One region of the Xanthomonas sp. NCPPB 3218 genome, then DNA from elsewhere that is predicted to be linked to it. Evidence: predicted binding sites of a transcription regulator. Region 1 holds the regulator's gene; the other holds the start of a gene.
What was found. The regulator FliA, encoded in region 1, starts transcription of late flagellar genes. The targets are predictions, from matches to a motif close to TAAAGTTTNNCNNNCNNNGGCCGATAA.
Positions count from the first base shown of each region.

Region 1 (7,271 bases):
ATCCCGGTGCGCCAGCTGCGCAAGATCGTCGAAGCGCTGGTCGAACACGCCCCGCACAGCCAGGACCCGACCACCCTCACCGCCGCGGTACGCACCTCGCTGGGCCGCTTCATCGTGCAGGAAATCGCCGGCATGTCGGCCGAGCTGCCGGTCTACACGCTGGCCCCGCAGCTGGAGCGCGTGCTGCAGGAATCCACCCACGGCAACGGCGTGGCGCTGGAGCCCGGCCTGGCCGAGCGCCTGCACCAGAGCCTGGCCGATTGCGTCGGCAAGCAGGAAGCGCGCAACGAACCGGCGGTCGTGCTGGTGCCCGGCCAGGTCCGCGCCGCCCTGGCCCGCCTGGTCCGCCACAGCGTCCCGTCCCTGTCGGTGCTGGCCTACAGCGAAGTGCCCGAAGACAAGCGCCTGAAGCTGGTCGGCACGATCAGCTGAAACCGCCCGCCGACGTAGGAGCGCACCCGGGCGCGACAGGCGTTACCGGCACGGCCCGTCGCGCCCAGGTGCGCTCCTACGACAGGCCAGGCAAGCCGACAACACACCGCAGACGCCGACACCACGGTAGGAGCGCACCCGGGCGCGACAGGCGTTACCGGCACAGCCCATCGCGCCCAGGTGCGCTCCTACGATAGGCCAGGCAACCCGAGAACACACCGCAGACGCCGACACCACGGTAGGAGCGCACCCGGGCGCGACAGGCGTTACCGGCACGGCCCGTCGCGCCCAGGTGCGCTCCTACGACAGGCCAGGCAATCCGGGAACGCACCGCAGACGCCGACCCCACGGTAGGAGCGCACCCGGGCGCGACAGGCGTTACCGGCACAGCCCGTCGCGCCCAGGTGCGCTCCTACGAACCTACCCACCACGCCGACCAGCACCCGGCGCCGGAAAGCCGCCACTGGTCCGGATCTCCAATCGATTGCACGGCCCTAGCCGTTTTCAGGCATCCCGGGCGCCCCAGGCTTGGCCTTCCGCCCGCCAGCGCATCCGCCCGCACGACGACGCCAGCGCATCGTCACCCCGGAAAAAAGTCAATCACGCCATTGACTTAAAGCGCTCGGACCCGGCCGTACGCACAGCCGCGCCCCGTCCCGATACACCAGCGCCCCCGCGCCGGAACCCCGGCACCCCGTTTTGGCACGCCGCGTGCATTAGCTCTGCCGAGACCGCAGCCAGCGCCACCGCTGCGGGGCGAGAGCAGCACTTGGAACAACCGAACGGGACAGGCAACTCATGACGCTGGCAACACACCCACATTCATCGCGCACCCGTCCGGCGTCCGGCGGGTCCCGTTCCTGGAGGCACTTCGCATGAAAATCAAACGCTTCGTTGCCCCGGACATGCGCACCGCATTCCGCATGGTGCGTGAAGAACACGGCCCGGACGCAGTGATCCTGTCCAATCGCCGCACCGCCGAAGGCATCGAGATCGTCGCTGCCAGCAACTACGACGAAGAACTCGTGCAGCGCGCCCTGGAAACCGCGCGCTCCGAGACGCCGGCCGTTGCCGCCGCGCCAATCCCGTCGGCAGCTGCCCCGCAGGCACCGGCCCCGCAAGCAGCCGCCGCACCGGTCCACGCACCGCTGAAGCCGGCCGCCGATGCCGGCACGAGCCAGCGCCAGCGCGTTGCCAGTGCCGCCGAGGACATGATCGCCGCGATGGCGCTGCGCCAGCCGGTCAACGTGCCGCGCCAGCCGCAGGTGCCCGCACCGGTGCGTAGCGCCGCCATCCCCTCGCCCGCCGCCCAGGCCCTGGCCCACGCCGTTGCGGTGACCGCCGCGCCGCGCCAGGAACACGCGCTGTCGGCCGTGCCGGAACAGCTGTTCGCCGATTTCCTGACCACCGCGCCGGTGCAGCGCGCCGCCGTGCAGGCTGCCCCGGTGCAGGCCCCGACCCCGATCATGGCCGCCGCCGCTGCCCCCGTGCAGGCCGGCTACGACCAGGACGAAGACGCGCTGGACGACGACGCCGACTTCGACCTGGACGCGCTGCCGCAGATCCTGCCGCCGGCCGCGTTGCCGCCGCTGGTGGTCGCCCCGCCGGCGCTGGCCGCGGTGCCGGTCGCCGCCGCCCCGGCGCCGCAGAACGACGAAGAACTCAAGCAGTTGCGTGGCGAGCTGGCGCTGATGCGGCAGATGATCGAGCGCGAAATGAACCGCCTCACCGACGAGCGCCTGCGTGGCTCGCCGGTGCGCGCGCAGGCCCTGGAACTGATGGACGACTACGGCTTCGACGCCGGCCTGATCCGCGACGTGGCACTGCAGATCCCGGCCGATACCGAATTGCACCGCGGCCGCGGGCTGATGCTGGGCCTGCTGTCCAAGCGCCTGCCGGTGGCCCCGGTCGACCCGCTGGAACGCGGCGGCGTGATCGCCCTGGTCGGCCCGACCGGCGCCGGCAAGACCACCACCATCGCCAAGCTCGCCCAGCGCTTCGCCGCCCAGCACGCCCCGCGCGACGTGGCCCTGGTCACCACCGACACCCAGCGCGTCGGCGGCCGCGAGCAGCTGCACAGCTACGGCCGTCAGCTCGGCATCGCCGTGCACGAGGCCGACAGCGCCGAAAGCCTGCTGGAACTGCTCGAGCGCCTGCGCGACTACAAGCTGGTGCTGATCGACACCGCCGGCATGGGCCAGCGCGACCGCGCCCTGGCCGCCCAGCTGAACTGGCTGCGCGCCGCGCACCAGGTCACCTCGCTGCTGGTGCTGCCTGCCAACGCGCACTTTTCCGACCTCGACGAGGTCGTGCGCCGCTTCGCCCACGCCAAGCCCCAGGGCGTGGTGCTGACCAAACTTGACGAGACCGGCCGCTTCGGTAGTGCGCTGTCGGTCGTCGTCGATCACCAAATGCCCATCACCTGGGTGACTGACGGACAGCGGGTCCCCGACGACCTGCACCGCGCCAATGCCGCCAGTCTCGTTCTTCGCCTTGAAGATTTGCGGCGCGCTGCCGATAAGCCCTGTACTCCGGAGCACAACCATGCAGTCGCGTGAATACGCCAAGCTGACCAACGCCTTCCCCCTGTCGGCGACCCGTCCCGAGCCCCTGGGCCCGGTGCGCACCATTGCCGTGACCGGTGGCAAGGGCGGCGTGGGTAAAACCAACATCTCCGCCAACCTGGCCGTGGCGCTGGCCGACATGGGCAAGCGCACCCTGCTGCTGGACGCCGACCTGGGCCTGGCCAACCTGGACGTGGTGCTGGGCCTGTCGCCCAAGTACACCCTGGCCGACCTGATCGCCGGCCGCTGCACGCTGGATGAAGTGATCATCGAAGGCCCCGGCGGCGTGCTGGTGGTCCCGGCCGCCTCCGGCCGCCGCCACATGGCCGAACTGGCCCCGGCCCAGCACATCGGCCTGGTCAACGTGTTCTCCGAGCTGGAACGCGACCTGGACGTGATGGTCATCGACACCGCTGCCGGCATCACCGACAGCGTGCTGACCTTCTGCCAAGCCGCCCAGGACACCGTGGTGGTGGTCTGCGACGAGCCGGCCTCGATCACCGACGCCTACGCGCTGATCAAGGTGCTCTCGCGCGAACGCGGCGTGGACCGCCTGCAGATCATCGCCAACATGGTGCGCGACCCCAACGAGGGCCGCCTGCTGTACGACAAGCTGTCGCGGGTCTGCGAAAAATTCCTCGGCGACGTGTCGCTGAACTACCTCGGCCACGTGCCGCAGGACGACTGGTTGCGCCTGTCGGTGCAGCGCCAGCAGCCGGTCATCAAGGCCTACCCCGCCAGTCCGTCGGCGCAGGCCATTGCAGAAATCGCTCGCCGTACCTCGCGCTGGCAGGCCCCCACCGTGCCGCGCGGCAATGTCGAGTTCTTCGTCGAACGCATCATCCAACGGGGAGTGGCCGCATGAGCACCGCTACCGCAACCACGGCCAGCGCGCAGTACCGCGCCGTGCAGCGCAACAACGCCAACGACATCGTCACCCAGCACGCCGACCTGGTGCGCCGTATCGCCCACCATCTGGCCGCGCGCCTGCCGGCGAGCGTGGAAGTGGACGATCTGATCCAGGCCGGCATGATCGGCCTGATCGAAGCCTCGCGCAGTTACGACTCCGAACAGGGCGCCTCGTTCGAAACCTATGCCTCGATCCGCATCCGCGGCTCGATGATCGACGAGATCCGGCGGGGCGACTGGGTGCCGCGCTCGGCGCACCGCCGCGCACGCGACGCTGCCGCCGCCGTGCGCAAGATCGAACAGCACACCGGCCGCGCCGCCGCCGCCACCGAAGTGGCCGCCGCGATGGAGATGCCGCTGCCCGACTACCTGCGTCTGATGGAAGATGCCGCCCGCGGTCAGGTGCTGAGCCTGGAGTCGCGGATCGAGGATCACGGCGAGCTGGACACCACCGCCAAGGGCGGCCCCAATCCGCAGCAGATGATGGAGCGTGGCGAATTCGGCCGCGAGCTGGGCAAGGCCATCGGCCAGTTGCCCGAGCGCGAGCAGCTGGTGCTGTCGCTGTACTACGAACAGGAATTGAACCTGAAAGAAATCGGCGCCGTGCTCGGTGTCAGCGAATCGCGCGTCTGCCAGATCCATGGCCAGGCGGTGGTGCGTCTGCGCGGCCGCCTCAAGGTCTTCGAACTGGCCGATGCCGGTGTCGAAATTGACGAATGATTTTTTCGCGCATTTTTTAGTGTTAGGAGCTTGATGTGAACAAGAACATGCGGATTTTGATCGTGGACGACTTCTCGACGATGCGACGTATCGTCAAGAATCTGTTGGGCGATCTGGGCTTCACCAATACCGCAGAGGCCGAAGACGGCAACAGCGCATTGGCGGCGTTGCGGGCCGGCCCGTTCGATTTCGTGGTCACCGACTGGAACATGCCCGGCATGACCGGCATCGACCTGCTGCGCAACATCCGCGCCGACGCCAAGCTCAAGCACCTGCCGGTGATGATGGTGACCGCCGAAGCCAAGCGCGAGCAGATCATCGAAGCGGCCCAGTGCGGCGTGAACGGCTACATCATCAAGCCGTTCACCGCACAGACGCTGGAAGAGAAGCTGGGCAAGGTGTTCGAACGTCTGGCGGCGACCGCCTGATGAACGCCACCGTGGAAGCCGATGCCGAACGTGCCGCCCTGATCGAACGCCTGCAGCACGCGCTCGATGCACTGGAAAGCGGTGACCAGGTCGCCTGGCGGCGCGAGGTGGACCACCTCGCCGCGCTGCGCACGCGCCCGATGATGCAGAGCCTGAGCCGGCTCGCGCGCGAACTCGGGCAGGCGCTGGGCGAGCTGCCCACCGTGCCCGAGGAAGCCGGCGAACTGGACGATGCCTGCTCGCGCCTGGACCACGTGGTGGAAATGACCGAGAAGGCCAGCCATCGCACGCTGGACCTGGTCGAGGAATGCCGCGAGCTGGCCAATCAGCTGCGCGACGGTGGCCTGAACCAGGACCAGGGCGCGCTGATGGACAAGATGCGCCATAACCTGACCGAGCTGTCGCTGGCGCAGAGCTACCAGGACCTGAGCGGCCAGATCATCCGTCGCGTGGCCGGGATCGTGCGGCGCGTGCACGAGGGCTTCGGTGCACTCGGCCTGCCGCCGAAGAATCCCGAGCCGAAGAAAGACGACGGCGGTCTTGCCGGTCCTGCAGTCAAGGGCCTGGACCGTCACGCGGTGTCGCAGGACGACGCCGACGACCTGCTGTCCGGATTGGGGCTGTAACCATGAGTGCTGTTCCAGACGATATTGCTGCCGATTTCATTGTCGAGGCCCAGGAAATCCTGGATCGCCTCGGCGAACAGCTGGTGTCGCTGGAACAGGCACCGGACGAAGCCGACCAGCTCAACGCGGTGTTCCGCGGCTTCCACACGCTCAAGGGCGGCGCCGGCTTCCTGGCGATCAAGCCGATGGTGGAGCTCTGCCACGCCGCCGAGGAAACCCTGGGCATGGCGCGCTCCGGCCAGGCGGTGTTGCAGGCGCATCACTTCGATGCCGCGCAACAGTCGCTGGATTATTTGCAGGCCATGCTGGATGCGATGGGCTCGGGCGAAACCGTGCCGCATGCACCGGCCTCGCTGATTGCGCAGTTCGATGCCAAGAGCGGCCCGCCGGCGGTCAAGGCCGCGCCCAAGGCCGCTGCCGCTGCACCCGCACACGATGACGCACACGGCGCTGCTGCGCCGGGCGCCAAGGCCGCGCCCAAGGCGGCGGCCAAGGCGGCCGACGCCGAGCAGACCGTGCGCGTGGACACCAAGCGCCTGGACGCCATCGTCAACCTGATCGGCGAACTGGTGCTGTCGCGCAATCGCCTCAAGACCCTGCGTACCCGCCTGCGCGACGAAGAACTCGACCGCGCGGTCAGCACGCTGGACATCGCCACCGCGCGCCTGCAGACCGCGGTGATGCGCACCCGCATGCAACCGGTCAGCAAGGTGTTCGCGCGCTTTCCCAAGGTGGCCCGCGATGTCGCGCGCACGCTGTCCAAGGAAGTGGAACTGGAACTGATCGGCGCCGAGACGGAACTGGACCGCAACCTGGTCGAAGCCCTGGCCGACCCGCTGGTGCACCTGGTGCGCAACGCGATCGACCACGGCATCGAATCGCCGGCCCTGCGCGAAGCCACCGGCAAGCCGCGCAGTGGTCATGTGCGCCTGTCGGCGCAGCAGGAAGGCGACTACGTCAGCATCGAAATCCAGGATGACGGCGCCGGCATCGACCCCGAACGCCTGCGCGAGATCGCCCGCAACAAGGGCCTGATCGATGCCGAAGCCGCCGCCCGCCTGAGCACCGACGAATGCCTGCATCTGATCTTCATGCCGGGCTTTTCGACCAAGGCCGAAGTCACCGACATCTCCGGCCGCGGCGTGGGCATGGACGTGGTGCAATCGCGCATCCGCGAACTCAGCGGACAGATCCAGATCCAGTCCGAACTGGGCCGCGGCAGCCGCTTCATGATCCGCGTGCCGCTGACCCTGGCCATCCTGCCCACGCTATTGGTGCAGGCCGGCGAAGCGGTGTATGCCCTTCCGCTGGCGCGCGTGGTCGAAGTGCTGCACGCCCCGCAGACCTCGCTGGGCTGGTTCGACGGCCGCGCCGTGCTGGACCGCCGCTCGCATACCCTGCCCCTGATCGACCTGCGCCGCTGGCTGGGCGTGCCCGCCGAACAACCGCCGCTACTGACCGTGGTGCTGCTGCAGGCCGGCGAAACCCGCTTCGGCCTGGTGGTGGACCAGGTCCGCGGCCGCGAGGAAGTGGTGATCAAGCCCCTGCCCCGCGCCCTGCGCGGCCTGCCCGGCTACGCCGGCGCCACCCTG
Region 1 covers NZ_CM161516.1:2,272,355-2,279,625, reverse strand. The annotation lists gene flhA (flagellar biosynthesis protein FlhA) at 1-432, shown strand, start outside; gene flhF (flagellar biosynthesis GTPase FlhF) at 1,308-2,990, shown strand; gene AC1PLS_RS10000 (MinD/ParA family protein) at 2,977-3,861, shown strand; gene AC1PLS_RS09995 (RNA polymerase sigma factor FliA) at 3,858-4,625, shown strand; gene cheY (chemotaxis response regulator CheY) at 4,661-5,053, shown strand; gene AC1PLS_RS09985 (protein phosphatase CheZ) at 5,053-5,679, shown strand; gene AC1PLS_RS09980 (chemotaxis protein CheA) at 5,682-7,271, shown strand, end outside.

Region 2 (7,271 bases), 670 kb from region 1:
CAGGCAGCCCTTCGCTTTACCAGCAACGGCTGTCGTCACGTCGCGCGAGTGCTCGGCATTGCGCCCGTTCGAACTGGAGTTGACGGCAAGGTTGCAGCAGGTCGATCCGGTGCAGCGGACGCACCGGGCTTGGCCGCTGCGCGGTCAGGCCGACAGCCGCTTTAACCATTCACCGCCATTCCCGCGCTCGGCTTGTGTCGGGCGCAGCGCAACCCCATTCATTGGGCTTCGCCCCGTTGAATCCACACGCCGCTTCTGGCCTGGCATCGCGGCCTGCGGCATCGCCTATGCATCCTGTCCTGCAGCAGTTCCATCCTGTCGTGGCTGCGTGGTTTGCGCAGACCTTCGCTGCGCCCACGCCGGCGCAGATTGCCGCGTGGCCGGCGATCCAGGCCGGACGCCACACGCTGGTGGCCGCGCCGACCGGCTCGGGCAAGACGCTGACCGCGTTCTTCGCGGCCATCGATGGGTTGATCCGCGATGGCCTGGCCAATGGCGGCGCGCTGCCGGACGAAACCCGGGTGGTCTACGTCTCACCGCTGAAGGCGTTGTCCAACGACATCCACCTCAATCTGGATGCGCCGTTACAAGGCATCCGCACGGCGCTGGTCGCGAGCGGTCTGCCGGATGTGGCGGTGCGCACGGCGGTGCGTACCGGCGACACCCCGCAACGCGAGCGCGCACAGGCGCGCCGCACGCCGCCGCATATCCTGGTGACCACGCCGGAGTCGCTGTATGTGCTGTTGGGCTCGGCCTCCGGGCGCACTGCGTTGCGGCATGTGCGCACCGTCATCGTCGATGAGATCCATGCGGTGGCGGCGGACAAGCGCGGTAGTCACTTGGCGCTGACCCTGGAGCGATTGCAGCGGCTGGCCGAGCGCCCGATCACCCGCGTCGGGCTGTCGGCCACGCAGAAGCCGATCGAGACGGTGGCGCAGTTCTTGGTCGGGGCGGGCGATGCCGGCCGGCCGCCGCAGTGCGAGATCGTCGATATCGGCTACACCCGCCGGCGCGATCTGGCCCTGGCCTTGCCGCCGACGCCGTTGAGCGTGGTGATGTCCAACGATCAGTGGCTGCAGGTGTATGCCGATGTCGCCACGCTCGCGCAGCAGCATCGCACCACGCTGGTGTTCGTCAACACGCGGCGCATGGCCGAGCGCGCTGCGCGCCATCTTGGCGATCTGCTCGGCAAGCAGCGCGTCGCCGCGCACCACGGCAGCCTGTCGCGCGAAACGCGTCTGCTGGCGGAGCAGCGACTCAAGGCCGGCGACCTTACCGTGCTGGTGGCCACTGCATCGCTGGAACTCGGCCTGGATATCGGCGATGTGGACCTGGTCTGCCAGCTCGGTTCGCCGCGCTCGATCGCCACCTTCCTGCAGCGTGCCGGACGCTCCGGGCATGCGGTTGGCGGCACGCCGAAGGCGCGCCTGTTTCCGCAGACCCGCGACGAACTGGTCGAATGTGCTGCATTGCTGGACAGCGTGCGCCGCGGTGAGCTGGACGCCTTACGCATTCCGCTGGCGCCGATCGATGTGCTTGCACAACAGATCGTGGCCGAGGCCGCGTGCGAGGACTGGGACGAAGATGCGCTGTTCGCCTTGGTGCGCCGCGCCTGGCCGTTCGCGCAGTTGAGCCGCGCGCGCTTCGATGACGTGGTGCGCATGCTGTGCGACGGCTTCAGCACACGGCTCGGGCCGCGTGCAGGCTACCTGCATCGCGATGCGGTGCATCGACGCCTGCATGCGCGCCGCGGCGCACGCATGACTGCGCTGACCTCCGGCGGCACCATCCCAGAAACCGGCGACTACAGCGTGGTGCTGGAACCGCAGGCCGAAAAGATCGGCACGGTGAACGAGGATTTTGCGGTCGAAAGTCTTACCGGCGACGTGTTCCAGCTCGGCAATGCCAGCTACCGCATCCTACGCGTGGATGCCGGGCGCGTCCGGGTGGAGGACGCCAAGGGCGCGCCACCGAACATCCCGTTCTGGCTGGGCGAGGCGCCCGGCCGCAGCGACGAATTGTCGGCGGCGGTGTCGCGTCTGCGTGGCGAGATTGCGCTGCGGCTGGATAGCCCGCCACATCAGGCGGCCTGCGATTGGCTGCACAACGTGCTGGATCTCTCGGTGGAAGCGGCACGCCAGCTGGTCGACTATCTCGCCCATGCCTGCACCGCGCTGGGCGCGATGCCCACCCAGCAGTGCCTGGTGATGGAGCGCTTCTTCGATGCCAGCGGCGGCACCCAGCTGGTGATCCACTCGCCGTACGGCAGCCGCATCAATCGTGCCTGGGGGCTGGCGTTGCGCAAGCGCTTCTGCCGCACCTTCAACTTCGAACTGCAGGCCGCCGCGACCGAGGATGCGATCGTGTTGTCGCTGTCCACCAGTCATAGTTTTGCCCTGGAGGAGGTGGCGCGCTACCTGCATTCGTCATCGGCAGAGCATGTGTTGATCCAGGCCTTGCTGGATGCGCCGCTGTTCGGCGTGCGCTGGCGCTGGAATGCGACCAATGCGATGGCGCTGCCGCGCTTTGCCGGTGGCAACAAGGTCGCGCCGCAACTGCAACGGATGAAGTCGGAAGATCTGCTGGCGACCGTGTTCCCCGATCAGGTCGCCTGCGCGGAGAATCTGGTCGGCGAGCGCGAGGTGCCGGATCATCCGTTGGTGGCGCAGACACTGGAAGACTGCCTGCATCAGTCCATGGACAGCGAGGGCTGGTTGCAGGTGCTGCGCGGGCTGGAGTCGGGCGCGATCACGCTGGTCGCGCGCGATCTGGCGGCACCGTCGCCGCTGGCGGCCGAAGCCTTGAATGCGCGGCCGTACGCATTCCTGGACGATGCACCGCTGGAAGAACGCCGCACCCAGGCCGTGCAAAGCCGTCGCTACACCCCGCAGAGCAGCGACGACCTGGGGCAGCTCGATCCCGAGGCGATCGCCTCGGTGCGCGAACAGGCCTGGCCGCAGCCGCGCGATGGCGAAGAAATGCACGAAGCATTGGTCGGGCTTGGCGTGCTTCCGGCCGATGAAGCGGGCGATGCGCACTGGCAGGCCTGGTTGGCTGCACTTGCAGGCGATGGGCGTGCCAGCTGTCTTGCGTTCGACGGTGTGCCCGCGCTGTGGATCAGTGCCGAGCGCATCGACTGGTTTGCGCCACTGTATCCGCACGCCGTTGCGCTACCGCCGCTACAGGCGCCGGCAGATTGCCGCGTTGCCGACTGGCAGCGCGACTGGGCCGTGCGCGAGCTGCTGCGCGGCCGCCTGTCTGCGGTCGGCCCGGCGCAGGTGCCGGCCTTGGCCGGCGCCTTGCACCTGCCCGAGTCCGAGATCGTGCTTGCCCTGGCCGCCCTGCAGCGCGAGGGCTATGTCATGGCCGGCCATTTCAACGCGCAGGCACAGGCGGAAGAATGGTGCGAACGTCATCTGCTGGCGCGCATCCATCGCTATACCCTGGGACGCTTGCGTCGCGAGATCGAGCCGGTGGCGCAACGCGATTACGCGCGGTTCCTGTTCGAGTGGCAGCACCTCGACAGTGCCAGCCGGGTGGCGGGGCCGGACGCATTGGCTGGCGTGGTCGGGCAGCTGGAAGGTTTCGAGGCGCCTGCGGTGCTGTGGGAGAGCGAGCTGCTGCCGGCACGCGTGCGCGACTATCAACCGGCCTGGCTGGACGAGCTGTGCACCGCCGGGCGCACCGTGTGGGCGCGGCTGCGGCCCGGTGGTGGCCGCAGCGGTGCCGCGTTGCGCAGCACGCCGATCGTGTTGCTGCCGCGTCGCGAGGCGCAACGTTGGAGCGGCCTGGCACGCGATGCCGACGACGCGCCGCTGGGCTCGCGCGCGCAACGGGTGGCGGGGGTGTTGCAGCAGCAGGGCGCCTTGTTCTTCGACGAGATTGCCGATGCGGCCCGCCTGATGGGCACCGAGCTGGAAGATGCCCTGAGCGAACTGGTGATGCGTGGGCGTGCGCATTGCGACAGCTACGCCGGGCTGCGCGCGCTGCTGGTGCCGGCCTCCAAGCGTCCCTCGGCGCTGTCGCGCCACCGGCGCCGCGCCAGCGCGCTGGGCATCCGCGATGCCGGACGCTGGGCGCCGGTGCGCGCGCTGCCGGAGCTGCCGCTGGCCGAAGCCGGCGAGCGCCACCAGGACATGCTCGAACATGTGGCGCATACCTTGTTGCGGCGCTACGGCGTGGTCTGCTGGCGGCTGCTGGAGCGCGAGGCGGCGTGGTTGCCGCCGTGGCGCGAGTTGCTGCGCATGTATCAGCGGCTGGAAGCGCGTGGCGAAATCCGTGGCGGGCGTTTCATCGCCGGGCTGTCCGGCGAGCAGTTCGCGTTGCCGGATGCGATCGCGGCGCTGCGCCGCGTGCGTGCGCAAGCCTTGCCGCAGCAATGGGTGTGCGTCAGTGCGAGCGACCCGAGCAATCTGTTGGGCAGCCTCCTGCCGGGCGAGCGTGTGGCGCGCGTGCCGGGCAACCGTGTGGCGTATCTCGATGGCCTGCCGATGGCGGTGTGGGCGGCAGATCGCTTCCAGCCGCTGCAGGACCTGAGCGACGAACAGGCCGAGCAGGCCTTGCGACTGCTGCAGCGTGGGCCGGGCGCCGCCGAGCAGACGCCGATGGAGCAATGGCTGGCTCAGTCGCCCGGCAGCACCGCGCGTGCGCCGGTCGCACGCGGCAGCGGACGCGACAGATAGGGATTGTTTGGGACCACCCAGCGCCACGGCGCATCCACCGCCTTGCGGATCCCGATGCGCGGCGTCGCCAGCGGCGCGGAGGGCGGCGGCAGGCCATCGTCCTCGATCCACAGGCGTGCGCCGGCGTCGGTCAGATCCAGCCCGTTGTCCGTCGCGCTCACCCCGAACGCCTGGGCCAGGCGACCGGGACCGGTGGTCAAGGTCTTGAGCGGGGCGGCGTTGCGCGCGGCCTGCATGGTGGCGATCCCGGCCAGCGGTTCGAGCGCGCGGATCAGCACCGCATGCCCGGGCGCGCCACCGCACACCGCGTTGATCGCCCAGTGCATGCCGTAGATGAAATACACATACAGATGCCCCGGTGCGCCGAACATCACCTGCGTGCGCGGGGTCATGCCGCGAAACGAATGTGCGGCCGGATCTTCGCTGCCGCAATACGCCTCGACCTCGGTGATGCGGCCGCGGCGTCCGTCCGCGCTGACCAATACCTTGTTGAGCAAGCGCGGCGCGACCTGGCGGGCATCGTGCGCATAGAAGCTGCGTGGAAGTGCTTGCAATGACATGCGCCAAGCCTAACCGCGCAGTCGTGATGTCCCAGCGGACTGTTCCGGACACGGCAGGAACCAGGGGTAGGAATTTTCCGAACGCGGACCGTACGAGCGCGTGACCGGTCACAAAAGCGCATATCCGATGGTGTGAATACGCGGTTAAGTGCCGTTTGCATCTCAAGCGCGTTTTGCCGTCGCCGATAGCCATTAGCGATTGGTTAGACAAGCCGCACACAGTGAGCGGCACCCGCACCAGGCCACCGGGCGACCCTGCAACGCAGGTCGCGCATGCACCACCTTCAAGAGAACTCCCCAATGTTAGGCAACTTCAGAATCGGAACCAGGCTGATCGTGGCGTTCCTGATCGTCTCGGCGATCGGCGCATGCATCGGGTGGGTGGGTTATTCCAACTCCGGTCGTATCAGCGACCTGTCGACCTCGCTTTACGAGCGCGAGCTGCTTGGCTTGTCGAACGTCAAGGAGGCCAATATCAACCTGATCTACGCCGGCCGCGCACGCGCCAACCTGTTGCTGGCCAGCAGCGCCGAAGAGCGCCAGTCGCATGTGCAGAACATCGACAAGTACACCGCCAAGGTGGTCGATTACATGACGCGCGCGCGTTCCAGCTTCCAGACCGAGGAAGGCAGGAACAAGCTGGCGCAGTTCGACCGCGCCTGGCAGAAATACCTGGAAGAGCGCGGCCGCTTCATCGACGCCGCCAACCGCGAAGCCTTGCGCGACGCCAACCCGGAACTGGCCGAACTCTCGCGCGCGGTGCGTGCCAGCTCGGATGAAGTCGATACCTTGATGACCGATCTGAGCGGCCTGCGCGAGCGCAGCGCTGCCTCGGCCAATGCCGAAGCCGGCAGCATCCACGCGCGTAGCTCAAAGCTGCTGATGGCCATCATCTGCGGCGGCGTGCTGCTCGGCGCGGTTCTCGGCGTGGTGATCAGCCGCAGCGTCACCGGCCCGATCCGCCGCGCGGTGACGGTGGCCAACGGGCTGTCCGAAGGCGATTTGACCATGCGCATCGACGTGCATGGCCGCGACGAAACCGCGCAGCTGCTCGAAGCGATGCGCACGATGGTGCAGAAGCTGTCGCAGGTGGTCGGCGAGGTCAACACCAGTGCCGAAACCCTGGCCAGCGCGTCGGAAGAAGTCAGCGCCACCGCACAGTCGTTGTCGCAGGCCGCCAGCGAACAGGCCGCCGGTGTGGAAGAGACCAGCGCCTCGCTGGAGCAGATGACCGCATCGATCAGCCAGAACACCGAAAACGCCCGCATCACCGATGGCATGGCCACGCAGGCCGCGAAGGAGACCATCGAAGGCGGCGAAGCGGTGGTCGCCACCACCCAGGCGATGAAGCAGATCGCGCAGAAGATCGGCATCATCGACGACATCGCATATCAGACCAATCTGCTCGCGCTCAATGCAGCGATCGAAGCGGCGCGCGCCGGCGAACACGGCAAGGGCTTTGCCGTGGTGGCCGCCGAGGTGCGCAAGCTGGCCGAACGCAGCCAGGTGGCCGCGCAGGAGATCGGCGAGGTGGCCAGTTCCAGCGTCGAACTGGCCGATCGCGCCGGCCGTCTGCTCGACACCATCGTGCCCAGCATCAAGCGCACCTCGGACCTGGTGCAGGAGATTTCCGCGGCTTCCGAAGAGCAATCCTCCGGTGTCAGCCAGATCAATTCGGCGGTGGTGCAGCTGAGCCAGACCACCCAGCAGAACGCCAGCGCATCCGAAGAACTGGCCGCCACTGCCGAGGAAATGAGCGCGCAGGCCGAGCAGTTGCAGCAGAGCATGGCGTTCTTCCGCCTGGGCGGGCAGGGGCCGGCGAGCACGCCGCCCAAGCGCGGCAAGGTGGCGGCCGCACGCCCGGCACGTGCGCCCGGTGCGCGCGGCTGGCGCAGTGACGCAGCACCGGCCTATGCGATGTCCGAGGGCCCGGACGAAGGCCAGTTCGCCCGCTTCTGAGAGACCGATCGATGACTGCACAGACCCCCGATGTGATGCCTGGCGACGCCGATGCGGCGGCCCAGTACCT
Region 2 covers NZ_CM161516.1:2,937,457-2,944,727, reverse strand. The annotation lists gene AC1PLS_RS12160 (DEAD/DEAH box helicase) at 288-4,682, shown strand; gene AC1PLS_RS12155 (DNA-3-methyladenine glycosylase) at 4,622-5,242, opposite strand; gene AC1PLS_RS12150 (methyl-accepting chemotaxis protein) at 5,543-7,201, shown strand; gene AC1PLS_RS12145 (chemotaxis protein CheW) at 7,213-7,271, shown strand, end outside.
Region 2: AC1PLS_RS12150 (methyl-accepting chemotaxis protein) is a predicted target of FliA. The motif match lies at 5,405-5,431, and genes of this name have one in related genera.